3 regions of the Paraburkholderia sp. SUR17 genome follow, and region 1 is predicted to be linked to each of the others. Evidence: riboswitches for the same ligand, from Rfam matches in the RefSeq annotation. Region 1 holds a riboswitch; each other region holds the start of a gene.
The links. Region 1 has a riboswitch for cobalamin ahead of P2869_RS03895 (TonB-dependent receptor). Riboswitches for the same ligand answer to the same signal wherever they lie in the genome.
Positions count from the first base shown of each region.

Region 1 (4,480 bases):
ACGGGCACGACGACCACCAGCACGACAGCGAGCGCGATCAACGTGAACCACGGCATGCCGACGCCATTCAGCTCGCCGGTCAGCCAGAACAGCATGCCGCGCAGATGCGAGTCCGATGCCAGCGTGAGCAGCAGCGTGATGGCCGCGCCCCATCCCGCCGCGATCACGGCGCCCGTGAGCAGCAGCCGCGGCGAGGTGTCCTGCGGCTCGCCGCGCCAGAGTTCGCGACGCGCGAGGCCGAGCACGAGCAGGATCGACAGCAGCGCGCCCGCGAATGCGCTCGCATTGACCATCCACCACGCCGAACCCGCGAGCAGCGCGAGCAGCGCGAACACCGCCGCGCCACCGGAAACGCCGAGCACATACGGCTCCGCGAGCGGATTGCGCAACAGCACCTGGAGCAGCGCGCCCGCCATCGAAAGCAGCGCGCCGCACGCGAAGCCCGCCAGCGCGCGCGGCAGCCGCAGCGTGCGAACGATCTCCGTCGCGATGTCGGCGCCGTGCGAACGCGTGGGCAGCAACGCCGCCAACGCATCACGCACGGTGACGGGCACGCTGCCTATCAGCAGCGAGGCTGCGAACACCGCGACGGCGAGCGCTGCCAGCACGGCCCAGATCACGACCGCGCGTTTCGCCGTCATGCCGGGCGCGGCGGGCACGAAGAGACGGTTCATGGCCGCCCTTCACTGCTGCTGCCAACCCAGCGTGAGGTAGGCGCTGCGCCGCGGCGTGTTGTACGTGTAGGCGAGCTCATAGTCCTTGTCGAAGAGATTCTGGATCTGCGCGGCAACGTACCACGACCGGGTGATGTTATAGCGCGCCGAGAGGTTCACGATGCCATAGCCGCCGAGGTTCGAGCCGCTGTCGTTGCGCGCGCCGCTCACGAGCCATTCGCCGCCCACCCGCCAGCTGCCGATGCTGCGATTCGCCGTGAACGAGGCGAAACGGCGCGCACGCCGGTTGAGATCGGTGTCCTTGTCTTCGTCCACGGGATTTTGCAGCGTCAGCGCCGCGCGCACGTCGGTTTTGCCGACATGGCCGCTCCACGATGCCTCGAGCCCCTGCACTTTGGCGTGCCCCACGTTCTCGGCCATGTAGACGCCGGGCGTGACCTGCGCGGACTGGATCAGGTTCGAGTAGCGCGTCTGAAATGCAGTGAGCCGCATGAGGCCGAACGCGTCGGAGGCATATTGCAGCGCCGCTTCGACCGAATGGCTGCGTTCGGGCCGAATGGTCGGATTGCCGTAGTACGGGTAGTACAGGTCGTTGAACGTGGGCGCGCGAAACGCGTCGGACCAGCTCGCCGTGGCCTTCCAGTGCTCCGTGATGTCGAAGCCGTAACCGAGGTAGTAGCTGTTCGCGCCGCCGAAATCCGAGTACTGGTCGCGCCGCACGTTCGCCTGGAACTGGCTGCGTCCGAAGCGCCCCGTATAGCCCGCAAAGCCCGAATCGACGTGGCGGTTCGGCGCGCTGTACTGGTTCGAGTCAAGCGTCTGGTCCAGATGCTCGTAGCCCACCTGGATCTTCTGCTGCGGCGCGAGTATGAAGTCGTTCTGCCAGGTGTACTGCCGGTTGTCCGAGTTGAAATGGTCCGTATAGACGCCGTTGAGCGCGGTCTGGCTGCGGTCGTTGCCCGTTGCGGCAACGAGGTGCGTGGTCCACCAGTCCGTCACCTTGCCATTCGCGAATACCGAGGCCTGCTGCACCTTCGTGTAGAGGTTGTTGAGATCGGTCGGCACGCCGTATGCGTTGTCGTAGCTGCTGTTGCCGTTCGACTGGAAGAAGCGCACGCCGGCGTCCCAGCGCTCGTTGAATGTATGACGCAGCGACGCCGATACGCTTTCGTTCAGGTAACCGTTCGCGTTCGGATTCACGGCCGGCACGAGCGCCGGATTGATCGACGAAAAGCCGTCGTCCTTCGCGCGCGCGAGCGACACGCTGAAGGTCGTCTTGCCCTCGGCATCGAGCGCGCCTGAGACGCCCACCTGCTGGCGCTGCGTGTGATAGCTGCCGTATTCGGTCTCGAAGTTGAAGCGCGGCGGGTAGCTGCCGCCGTTCTTCGTGAAGATCTGCACGACGCCGCCTATCGCGCCGGAGCCGTAGAGCGCCGACACGTTGCCGTTCACCACTTCGACGTGATCGATCTGGTCGAGTGGAATCTGCGCGATCTGCGCGCTGCCGAGGCTCGTTGAGTCCACACGCACGCCGTCGATCAGCACGAGCGATTCGCTTGCATCCGCGCCGCGCATGAAGAGCGTCGCCGTGGAGCCGGGGCCGCCGTTGCGCACGATCTGCGCGCCAGGCGCGAACTGCAGCAGGCCCGGCAGGTCGCGTTGGGTGGTGTCGGCGATGTCCTGGGCGTCGAACAGCGTGCTCTGCGGGATCGCGTCGGCAAGGCGCTGCGGCGCGCGATCCGCGGTGACGACGACGGGAGCGAGGGTCCGGTCGCCGGCGGTGGGGATCTGCGCGGATTGTGTCTTTGTGGCCGCGCTTGCAGCGGCGGCTGGCGCGGCGCGTGGCGCGTCAGTGGTGCTGTCCGTGGACTGGGTGGCAGGGGTTGAGCCGATGTCCGAACTCGACTGCCCGGCCGAGGGCGCAGCGGACTGCGCAAAGGCGGCCAGCGGCAAGCCCGTCAGGGCGAGCAGCGTCGCGCGGGCGATAGGGGTAAGCATGGAGCGATTTTCCTGTGGTAGCGTGCCCGGCTTCGCTCCCCGCGAAGCCAACGCGTCATGAGGCACGCACACACGCCAGACAATCCACCAGGGCCGTAGCCGCTGCCGGCAATGCTGGCGAAGCGGCGCGCCTCGCCCTCTGGCCGGTATCCGGGCTGACGACGCATCGATTCGCCTTCCCACGCACGTGTGCGCAGTGGCTTGCAGGCGCGCCGCTCGACGGATGGAACCGTCGGCAGCGCACGTCGAATCGATAGGCACGCGGTGTCATGCGCGTGCGGTCGCTTACCGTTGCGGGGGCAGCACAGGTTGACGCGTCCGGGGACGGACTGCGCTCCCTGTTTCCCGTTTAACCACGCTTGCGTTGGGCGCAGGCGCGGGCACCAGAGTGCGGCAAGTGTAAGGAGACCCGCTCGCGAGCGTCAAGGAAGCCCTGGACGCGGCCGGGACATGGCGGCGAGACATCAAGAAACGCCCCGAAAACTGTCAAAGATGGTCAAGAACGTGGTAGCGGCAAGTGTCAAATCCGCAGCGGCCTGCCTCGTTTATAGGGGAGCACGAAAGAGCACAACAGCGGGCAGCCATGCACGAAAGTGCCTCGCGGCAAGGGCGCGCCCGCAATTGTCGTTCCGCGGACGCGCGTTGCAGGGGGCTTCGCAGCAGGAAGCCGGCTGTTACGTCTCGAAACGACACAGATGACAGAAGCGTCCGCATTCCGCGCTAAAATGCCCTCCTTTAGAGGACGCAGCACATGCTCAACGAACTCGAAACACTCTCCCAGAACATCGGGCGGCTGATAGAAATCAATCAGCAGCACCACGAGGCGCGTCACGCGCTCGAAGAGCAGGTCGCGCAATTGCACGCGCAACTGGATGGCTCGCGCGCCGAAATCGAACAGCTGCGCGAGGAACGCAACGCACTGCAGGCGGAACGCGACACGCTGTCGGCAAAGATCGACGACGCGCAGGTCCGGCTCAACGCCATCCTCGAAAAACTGCCGCGCGCCAAAGGCCAGGGCGAACCGGACAACCAGCTCGACCTGCTCGCTTCGTCGCAACAGGAAGAAGAGCGCGAAGAAGGACATGACGCGCACGGCGAAACGGCTTCGGGCACTCACGAAGCGCGCCACGGAGAAAACGCATGAGCACGAAACTGATCGAAGTCTCGATTCTCGGGCAGAACTACCGTCTCGCCTGCTCGCCCGAAACGGAGCCCGCGCTGATCGAAGCGGCGGCTCGCGTGGATGCGGAAATGTCGAAGGTGCGCGAACACAGCAACGTGCGCGGCACCGACCGCATCGCGGTCATGGCAGCACTTTCGCTCGCATCCGAACTGCTGCGCCTGCAGACGAGCGTACGGCACGGCGAGGCTTTCCCGGCCGAAGAAATCCGGCGTACAATGCGCCAGATGAACGAGCAGCTGGGTACTGTGATTCAGCAGTACGGCGTGCAGTAAAGATTGAACGGCGGGATTGAACACGGCGCGTTTAATCCATATATACTGCGCTCTTCAACAAACCGGCCGCGCAGCAGTGGCGCGAAAAAACGGTTTCAGCAGGAACGGTTTCAACAGGTTTAGTCAGCTTCCCTGCCTGGTTCGCCAAGGTCATATATTCCTTGAACCAATGCCATGTGCACGGTTGCGGAAATTTGTAGCACGGGCGTGCGCGTCACTCTGTCTGATGTACCCGAAGTGCTGCTAACTGCGACCAATTCTGAACCTCAGGTTCAGGATGCCGGCCTAGCGGCTAAGGCGGGGACCTATTCGAACGGCACCGGACGAGAGTCCGGTGCCGTTTTACTTTGCGG
Region 1 covers NZ_CP120508.1:859,804-864,283, reverse strand. The annotation lists gene P2869_RS03900 (iron ABC transporter permease) at 1-674, opposite strand, end outside; gene P2869_RS03895 (TonB-dependent receptor) at 684-2,672, opposite strand; cobalamin riboswitch at 2,796-3,075, opposite strand; gene P2869_RS03890 (ATPase) at 3,424-3,816, shown strand; gene P2869_RS03885 (cell division protein ZapA) at 3,813-4,127, shown strand; RNA gene ssrS (6S RNA) at 4,254-4,435, shown strand.

Region 2 (4,480 bases), on a different replicon from region 1:
GGGCGTGCCCTGCGCGTAGAGCGTGCGCAGATGGACGCCGAGTTCGGTGAATGCCACGTCGGCATCCACGCGCGCGTGCAGCCCGTGCAGTTGCGCGCCCGCGTAGCTCGCCTGAATGCGTCGCGCGGTGTCGAGCGCCCCCGGCCCCAGCACGACGATCGCGGGCGGTGCGCTTACCCTTGCCATTTTTCCCCCGGCACGACGAGCAGCGAAAAATACGGCGACGCCATGGGGTCCACCTCCGCGAGCGGCACGATGCGCTGGTTCGCCATCGTGGCGCGCTCCACGTAGAGCGCACGGCTCGCGAGACCCAGTTCATCCAGCACGCGCCGCACCTTCTCGAAGTTCCGGCCCAGTTTCATGACGACGGCCGCATCGGCGTCCTTGAGCCTGCGGCGCAGTTCGTCTTCGGGCAGCACGCCGGAGAGCACCGAAAGGCTCTGGTTGCGATAGACGAGCGGCGCGCCCAGCACCGCCGCGCCGCCCAGCATCGAACAGACGCCGGGCACCACGTCTACGTCGAAGTGGGGCGCGAGGCGGTCGTGCAGGTACATGTACGAGCCGTAGAAGAACGGATCGCCTTCGCAGATCACGGCCACGTCGCGGCCTGCATCCAGATGCGCGCTCACCACGGCGGCGGCCGTGTCGTAGAAGTCCGCGATGATGGCTTCGTACGACAGCGGTGGCGCAAGCGTTTCGGTCGTTACGGGGTAGATGAGGGGCAACTGGATCTGCTCGTGGGCGAGGTGCGCTTCGACGATGCTGAACGCGTTGCCCTTCTTGCCCTTCGCGACGAAATACGCGACCACGGGCGCGGCCTTGAGCAAACGCAGCGCCTTGAGCGTGAGAAGCTCGGGGTCGCCGGGGCCGACGCCGATGCCGTAGAGTCGTCCGCGCTGTGTCGTGCGCTCTGTCGTCCTCTGTGTCGTCATTCAGCCTCCGAGGCGAGCGCGTTCACGGCAGCCGCGGCCATCGCGCTGCCGCCGCGCCGGCCTGCCACGATCACGTAGGGCACGCCGCGGCTGTCGGCGGCGAGCATTGCTTTCGATTCGGCGGCGCCCACGAACCCCACCGGAAAGCCGAGAATCAGCGCGGGCCGCGGCGCGCCCGCGTCGAGCATGTCGAGCAGATGGAAGAGCGCCGTGGGCGCATTGCCGATGGCGACCACGCTGCCTTCCAGATGAGGGCGCCAGAGTTCGAGCGCCGCAGCCGAGCGCGTGTTGCCAAGCTCGCGTGCCAACTGCGGCACGGCCGGGTCGCCGAGCGTGCAGAGCACCGGGTTCGCCGCGGGCAACCGCGCGCGCGTGACGCCTTCGGCCACCATGCGGGCGTCGCAGAGAATCGGGGCGCCGCGCTTGAGTGCCTCGCGCCCCGCCGTGGCGGCGCCCGGCGAAAACCTGAGCGCTTCGACGATATCGACCATGCCGCACGCGTGGATCACGCGCACCGCGAGCTTTTCGAGGTCGGGCGGGATGCGGGAGAGATCGGCCTCGGCGCGTATCGTCGCGAAAGACTCGCGGTAGATGGCCTGGCCGTCGCGGACGTAATCAAGCATGGGAAGAAACTCCGGCGCCCGGGCGTGCCGCGTGAAGGATGCGGGCAGCCTGGTCGAGGGTGAGGTGGGCAGCGAGGCGTTCGCCGAAGCGCGGGTGTTCGAAGCGCGGGTTTTCGGGGCGCGATTTTTTGGGGCGCAAGGCCAGGTCAAGAGCTTCGTTTTCATCGGAAGGCGCTTGCGCGGCCGCCTGCTCGATGCGCCGATAGACGTCGTAGCGTCCCGGTTCCACCGCCAGCAGCGTATAGGGCGCGCAGTGCGCGGCGGCGCACGAGCGCACGCAGCCGCTCAGGTGGACTTCCACGTTCATGTCCGCGGGTAGGTGCGGCGCGAGCACGAGGGCATCGGCTTTCGTGTCGGCATGCGCCTTCACGCAGCCCGGTGAGCCGGCGCACGCGACGAGCCTTGCGAGCGGATGCCGCGCGTCCTGAATCAGTCCGAGTGCATCCAGCCCACGTTCGACCTGCGCTAGCGCGGCCGCTTCGAGGTCGGGCAGCAGCAGGCCTTGCCAGGGCGTGGCGCGCAGCGTCGCGTGGCCGTGCTTTGCGGCGACCTGTTCGACCAGCCGCGCGAGTTCGTGCAGCGCGGGCGCATCGAGCCGACCGAGCGGCGGCTGGGCCCCCACGTACCAGCGTTCGCCATCGCGTTGCCGATGCGCGCCGAATCGCAGCGATGCATCGGCCGGCTGGCGGCGCCACGCGTCGACGGCGGCGTCACGGCGCAACGGAAAATCGATACGGCGTGCCAGGTGTTCGAGCAGCGCGGCCTCGCCGTGGGTGGCGACGAGGTGGCGCATGCGCGTGTCGTCGGGGCCGGCGAGGTCGAGAAAGAGCGTGAGCAGTGCGCGAACCAGCGCGGGCACGTTGGCCGTCTGCACGGCGGCCAGTGCGCAGCGCTGCGTGCACGAAGGCTTGCCCGCGAGGCCGAACGCGAACCACGTTTCGTCGGCATGTTGCTCGGGCGCGATGGCCGAGAGCCAGATGTCGTGCGGATGATCGAGCGCCGCGAGCTGCTCGCCACCGTCGAGCAGCAACGCGAACTTCGGCGAGAGCGCCGCGAAACGCGGCTCGCCTTCCAGCAGCGCGAGCAGTTGCGCGGCGAGCGGACGCGTGTCGATGAGCGCGCCGGCATCGCGGCCCGCGGTGGGACTCACCATCACGTTGCGCACGTCGTCGGCGGCAGCGAGGCGCGGGGTCAACGACGGAGCGTTGCATGACGCGTCAGACGCAAAGGGCGACGCGCCCGGCAGTTGCCGCGGCCCGAGCCCCGCCGCGAGCAGTCGCGCGATCAACGCGGCCTCGTGACCCGCCCGCACGCCGCGTAGTTGCACGTTGGACCGGTTCGTCAGTTCGATCACGCCGGACGCGTGTTCGCTGGCCGCCTCGGCAATCGCGACGGCCTGCGCGGCGAGCAGTTCGCCGCCGGGCAGCTTGATGCGGCACAACCCGCCGTCGCGTGCGTTCACGATGCGCGTAAGCGCGGGACAGGCGGAAGGCCGAAGCGAAAGAGAGAAATCGTGGCTCAATGCGCAGCGCTCGTTCAGTGAAATCGGTGAGAAGGCTCAACGAAGAATCAGGCGTCGCGCTGCGGCCAGGTGCGCTCCCTGCGTGGCGAGGAGAGCACGCTGCACCGGTGCACCCCGCCCGGTGTTGGCTTGCACGAACGTTCTTGCCGGCAGGTCTCCTGGCTCGCAGCTTGCCGGGTTGCCTCATGGACGACGCACGAAAAAACGCGCTGAACACCATGTGCGACCCGGCGTCCGTGCCGGCCTTCCCGGTGGATCGGCTGGCTTGCCCGATCGTCCAGTGGCGCGTGGCGGCGCGGACTTTCTGCTCACAGTTGCGGGGGCAGCCACAGCTTTGCTGTGTTCCCTTTTCAGCCCCGTAGGGCACCGGCGAGGCGGTATTATCCTCTTTTTTGCGACGGGCACGACCCCGTGGCGAGGCCGCATGGAAGCCCGAACAAGCGAAGGCGAGGCGGCACTGATCAAGCTCAAAGGAAACGATGCGATGCCGGCCTGGCTGACGGTGGTGGGGGTAGGGGAAGACGGGTTTGCCGGGCTCGGCCGAGCCGCGCGGCGCGCGTTGCTCGAAGCAGATGTGGTGGTGGGTGGCGAGCGGCACCTCGCCATGCTGCCCGCGCGCATTGGGGCGCAACGCGAGCCCTGGCCCTCGCCGTTTGACATTGCACCGGTGCTCGCGCGTCGCGGCAAGCCGGTGTGCGTGCTCGCGAGCGGCGATCCCATGCTGTACGGCGTAGGCGCTACGCTCGCGCGGGCATTGCCCGCCGACGAATGGCGCGTGCTGCCGGCGCCGTCGTCGCTCTCGCTCGCGGCGGCGCGGCTCGGGTGGGCGTTGCAGGAAGTGGCGGTGGTGTCGCTGGTGGGCCGCCCGCTTGCGGCACTGAATGCGCATCTTCACGACGGCGCGCGCATCTTCGTGCTGAGCCGCGACGGCGGCTCGCCGGCCGCCATCGCGGCGCTGCTGTGCGAGCGCGGGTTCGGTGCCACGCGCATGCACGTGTTCGAGCATCTGGGCGGCGATCGCGAACGGCGCATCGACACGCGCGCAACCGCCTGGCAGACCGACGAAGCAAAGGACGTGGCCGCGCTCAACGTCGTAGCCCTCGCGTGCGAGGCCACCCACGCGCGTTCGTTGCCGCTCACCTGCGGTCTTCCCGACGACGCTTTTCTCAACGACGGCCAACTCACCAGGCGCGACGTACGCGCCATCACACTCGCGCGTCTCGCGCCGCGTCCCGGCGAACTGCTCTGGGACGTGGGCGCGGGCAGCGGCTCGATCGGTATCGAATGGATGCGCGCGCATCCCGCATGTCGCGCCCTTGCTATCGAAGCCGATGCGGGGCGCCAGCGTTTCATCGAGCACAATCGCGACGCGCTCGGCGTGCCCGGGCTCGTGCTGGTGGCGG
Region 2 covers NZ_CP120509.1:1,087,781-1,092,260, forward strand. The annotation lists gene cobJ (precorrin-3B C(17)-methyltransferase) at 1-186, opposite strand, end outside; gene P2869_RS22360 (precorrin-2 C(20)-methyltransferase) at 174-932, opposite strand; gene P2869_RS22365 (precorrin-8X methylmutase) at 929-1,555, opposite strand; gene cobG (precorrin-3B synthase) at 1,548-3,077, opposite strand; cobalamin riboswitch at 3,208-3,463, opposite strand; gene cbiE (precorrin-6y C5,15-methyltransferase (decarboxylating) subunit CbiE) at 3,562-4,480, shown strand, end outside.
Region 2: it holds a riboswitch for cobalamin, as region 1 does, so the genes downstream of both, cobG (precorrin-3B synthase) here and P2869_RS03895 (TonB-dependent receptor) in region 1, are expected to answer to the same signal.

Region 3 (4,480 bases), on a different replicon from region 1:
GGCATCGCGTGCCACGGCAATCTGCAGGCCGGCGAGCAGCGGCGGCAACGTCTCGCGCGGCTCGGCCGCGAATTCGATGGCGGGCGGCAACTGTGCCAGCGCGGTATCGGCCAGCGCATCTGCGGCGCGTTCGATGCGTGCTTCGAGGTCGTCTATTTCATCGGCTTGATGCAGGCCCAGATGCCGGTCGGGCAGGGCCATCTCCGTGGCGGGCGCGACGTGGCCGAGCCAGCGAAGATCGTTGGGTAGCGCGCTTTCCAGCATCTGCGCATGACGTGCCGAGCCAACGTGGTTCGCCAGCACGCCGTAAAAGGGCACGTCTTTCCGAAAGCGTGCGAGGCCGAAGGCGATGGCGCCAAAGGTCTGCGCCATCGCCTTCGCGGAAATCACGGCGGCCACGGGCACGTTGAAGGTGGCGGCGAGGTCGGCGCTGGAGGGCGTGCCGTCGAAGAGCCCCATCACGCCTTCGATCAGGATCAGGTCGGTTTCGCGCGCCGCCTCGGCCAGCAGTTGACGGCACGCCGTTTCGCCCACCATCCAGAGGTCCAGCGTCTGCACGGGCGCGCCGCTCGCGCGCGCGAGAATCATCGGGTCGAGAAAGTCCGGGCCGGTCTTGAAGACGCGCACGCGCCGGCCAGCGCGCCGGTGCAGGCGCGCGAGGCCAGCCGTGATCGTGGTCTTGCCCTGGCCCGAAGCCGGCGCGCTCACGAACAGCGCGGGGCAGCGCGGCGGCATACCGGGTAGATGCGGCACCTCAGAACTCCACGCCGCGCTGGGCCTTCACGCCCTGCTCGCGATAAGGGTGTTTGACGAGCCGCATTTCGGTGACGAGATCGGCGGCGTCGATGAGCGCATCCGGCGCATGGCGCCCCGTCACCACGACGTGCAGGCTCGGGTCGCGCGCTTGCAGCACGCCGAGCACTTCGTCGAGCGGCAGGTATTCGTACTTCAGCACGGTGTTCAGTTCGTCGAGAATCACCATGCAGTATTCGCCGCTCTCGATCATGCGCACGGCCTCGTTCCAGCCCTTGCGCGCGGTGGCGATGTCGGCGTCGCGGTTCTGCGTGTTCCAGGTGTAGCCGTCGCCCATGGTCACGAAATCGCACTGCGGGTGAGTGCCGAGGAAGTCGCGCTCGGACGTGTGCAGCGCGCCCTTGATGAACTGCACGACGCCAAGGCGCTGGCCGTGCCCCAGCATGCGCACGCCCATGCCGAAGGCGGCGGTGCTCTTGCCCTTGCCGTTGCCGGTGTGCACGATCAGCAGGCCCTTTTCGACGGTGGCCGCCGCCTGCTTCTTCTCGTGTCCTTCGCGGCGCCGTTGCGTCATGCGCTGATGCGCGTCGGGATCGGTCTTCATGGTGTCCTCATGGGTGGCTGATTAGGGCTGTGACGGGATGCGTGCGCGTCGGCAATGGCGACTGTCACGCCGTCGCAGGCGCGTTTCGCTGCAACGAGCCGGCCGCCTCGCGCCGCGAGCAGCGCGCACGGCTCGCACACGGCTGCTACGCCGACATGGTCGAGCGCGGCGGGCGAACGGGCGAGGTCAGGGTGCTCACGCAGGCAGGCGGCGATTTCGTCTGCGGAAAAAACCTTCAGCGGCAATGCGTGACGATGGCAGAACGCAAGCAAGGCGGCCTCGTGCGCTTTCGAGTCGAGGGTGGCGAGGCAGGCGACGTGTTCAGCGATATGCGTTGAAGCGCGGTGTGCAGCGTCATCATCGTCTGCCACATCGCGCAGCGCCGCTTGCACCGCGGCTTCGATCTGAGCGATCGACACGCCTCGCCGGCAGCCGATGCCGAGCACGAGCGAGCGGCCCGAGCGGTGGGTGGCCGCGCGGTTGGCGGCATCGGTGGCTTGGGTGGCATGCGTGGCATCGGCGTCGCGAACCGGCTGTGCGGTTTGCGCGTTCGCGGCGGTCAACGAATCCGGCATTGCGGTGCGGCTCATGCTGGGTTGAATCGACTGGGTTGGATAGGCCCGCGCCCATCCGCAGGCGGGCGCATACGATAGCACAGGCCCCTCGCACAGGCCGCTGACCCAAGCCCCTCACCCAGGCCTCTCCCCCAGGGCCTTTGCAGCCGCCGGGCTTCCTTGACGCGGCCTGCCGTGGCACCTACACTCCGTGGCGATCTGGTGCTCCCGCGCGCGTTCCTTGCGCGCGCAGTTAAACGGGAAACAGCGGTTCGCCGTCTATTGACGCACGGTCCGAACCAAACTGTGCTGCCCCCGCAACGGTAAGCGAAAGCATCGCGACATGCGATGCGGAGCCGGCTTCGATGTATGCGCGCAAGGCCGCGCATGCAGACAACCACTGCGCGAGAAACAACATCACTCGCGTGGGAAGGTGAAGCGGCGCTTTCGCCAGCCCGGATACCGGCCAGAGCGAAGAGTGGGCGCTGCGGGTGAGCGGCGTTCCGCTGGGTCGGCATCGTTATGCGCATGCCGGCCGTTGCTCAATCGGCTCGACCCGCCAGGGCGCCTGACTGCTTTCCAGCGTGGCTTCTTTTGCTTCGGCAAGTCAGGTTGCTTCATGCATCTTCCATGCGACGCGTGAGGCGCGCATCGTGCGGCGTGGCACGGCCACTACCTGAACCATCGAGGCCCCGCATGTCAGAACTCATGCGCAAGATTCCCGTGACCATCGTCACCGGCTTTCTCGGCAGCGGCAAAACCACGCTGCTGCGTCACATTCTTCGCGAGGCCAACGGCCTGCGCGTCGCCGTCATCGTCAACGAGTTCGGCGAACTCGGCATCGACGGCGAAATACTGAAGGGCTGCGGCATCGGCTGCGATGAAGGCGACAACGAAGGCGGCAACGGGAGCGAAGGCCAGCTCTACGAACTCGCGAACGGCTGCCTGTGCTGCACGGTGCAGGAAGAATTTTTTCCCGTGATGGAAGCGCTCGTGGAGCGGCGCGCGCAGATCGACCACGTGCTGATCGAAACGTCGGGGCTCGCGCTGCCCAAGCCGCTCGTGCAGGCCTTCAACTGGCCTTCGATTCGCAACAGCTTCACCGTGGACGCCGTCGTGACGATGGTGGACGGACCCGCCGCCGCGAGCGGCCAGTTCGCCGCGGACCCGAACGCCGTGGACGCGCAGCGCCGCGCCGATCCGAATCTCGATCACGAGTCGCCGCTGCACGAACTGTTCGAAGATCAATTGAGCGCCGCGGACCTCGTCGTGCTCAACAAGACGGACCTCATCGGCGAAGCGGAGCAGGCCGCCGTGGAGGCGCTGATTCGCGAAGAACTGCCGCCGCACGTGAAGATTCTGCGCGCGCAGGGCGGTCAGCTTGCGCTGCCCGCGTTGCTCGGGCTCGCGGCGGCGTCCGAAGCCACCATCGATCAACGTCCCGACCATCACGGCTCGTCGAACGATCCCGACCATCACCATCACGACGACTTCGATTCGGTCGTCGTCACGGGTGCGCCGGCCACGCGCGAGGCGGCCATTGCGGCGCTGGGCGCGCTCGTGGAACGTCACACCATCTACCGCGCGAAGGGCTTCGCCGCGCTGCCCGGCGCGCCGATGCGGCTCGTCATTCAAGGCGTGGGCCGGCGCTTCGACAGCTACTTCGACCGCCGCTGGCGTGAGGATGAAATGCATGACGAAATGGGCCACCAGGCGCGCACGAGCCGCTTCGTCCTGATTGGCGAAGACCTCGATCAGGCCGTGCTGCAAGCAGCGTTCGACGCGGCGCTGGCCTCCACCACCGCCGAAGCCACGGGACGCTAGACCGCCATGCATCTGCTGCGCACCGTACCCGGCGGTTTTGTCGACGACACGGCGGGCGTGATCCGCATCGATCAGCGTCCGGCCGACATCGTCGTGCTCAGTTCGGCCGACACCACGCTCTCGCTGCTCGCGAGCGTGATCGAGCACATGGAGCCGGGTTTTCCGAGCCTGCGGCTTGCGAATGTCGCGTTCCTGCGCCAGCCCGCGTCGGTGGATTTCTATATCGACGACGTGTTGCAGCACGCGCGCGTGGTCGTGGTGGACCATCTGGGCGGCGAAGCGTATTGGCCTTACGGCATCGAGCGCGTGGTGGAACTCGCGCAGCGCAAGGGCCAGACGCTCGCGATGTTTTCGGGCGACTTGCAGGAAGACCCGAATCTCATTGCGAGAAGCACCGCCGATGCCGCGCTGTGCCGGCAACTGTGGCGCTATCTGCGCGAAGGCGGCCTCGCGAATGCCGAAGGCTTCCTGCGCGCTATCGCCTGGCACGCGCTGGGCTGGGGCCGCGAGCCCGCGCCGCCCGTGCCGCTGCCCGCTGCGATGCTGTACTACCCGGCGAATCCCGCGAATGAGGCCCGCACGGCGGCAACCGTGCCGACGGTCGCAGACTGGCAGGCCCGCTGGCGCGAAGGCGCGCCGGTGGTCGCGCTGCTCTTCTATCGGGCGCACGTGCAGGCTGCCAACACGGCCGTGTTCGATGCGCTGATCGAAGCGCTCGAAGCGCGCGGCATGAACCCGTTGCCCA
Region 3 covers NZ_CP120509.1:1,076,446-1,080,925, forward strand. The annotation lists gene P2869_RS22320 (cobyrinate a,c-diamide synthase) at 1-735, opposite strand, end outside; gene cobO (cob(I)yrinic acid a,c-diamide adenosyltransferase) at 755-1,357, opposite strand; gene P2869_RS22330 (cobalamin biosynthesis protein) at 1,354-1,947, opposite strand; cobalamin riboswitch at 2,115-2,397, shown strand; gene cobW (cobalamin biosynthesis protein CobW) at 2,608-3,735, shown strand; gene cobN (cobaltochelatase subunit CobN) at 3,742-4,480, shown strand, end outside.
Region 3: it holds a riboswitch for cobalamin, as region 1 does, so the genes downstream of both, cobW (cobalamin biosynthesis protein CobW) here and P2869_RS03895 (TonB-dependent receptor) in region 1, are expected to answer to the same signal.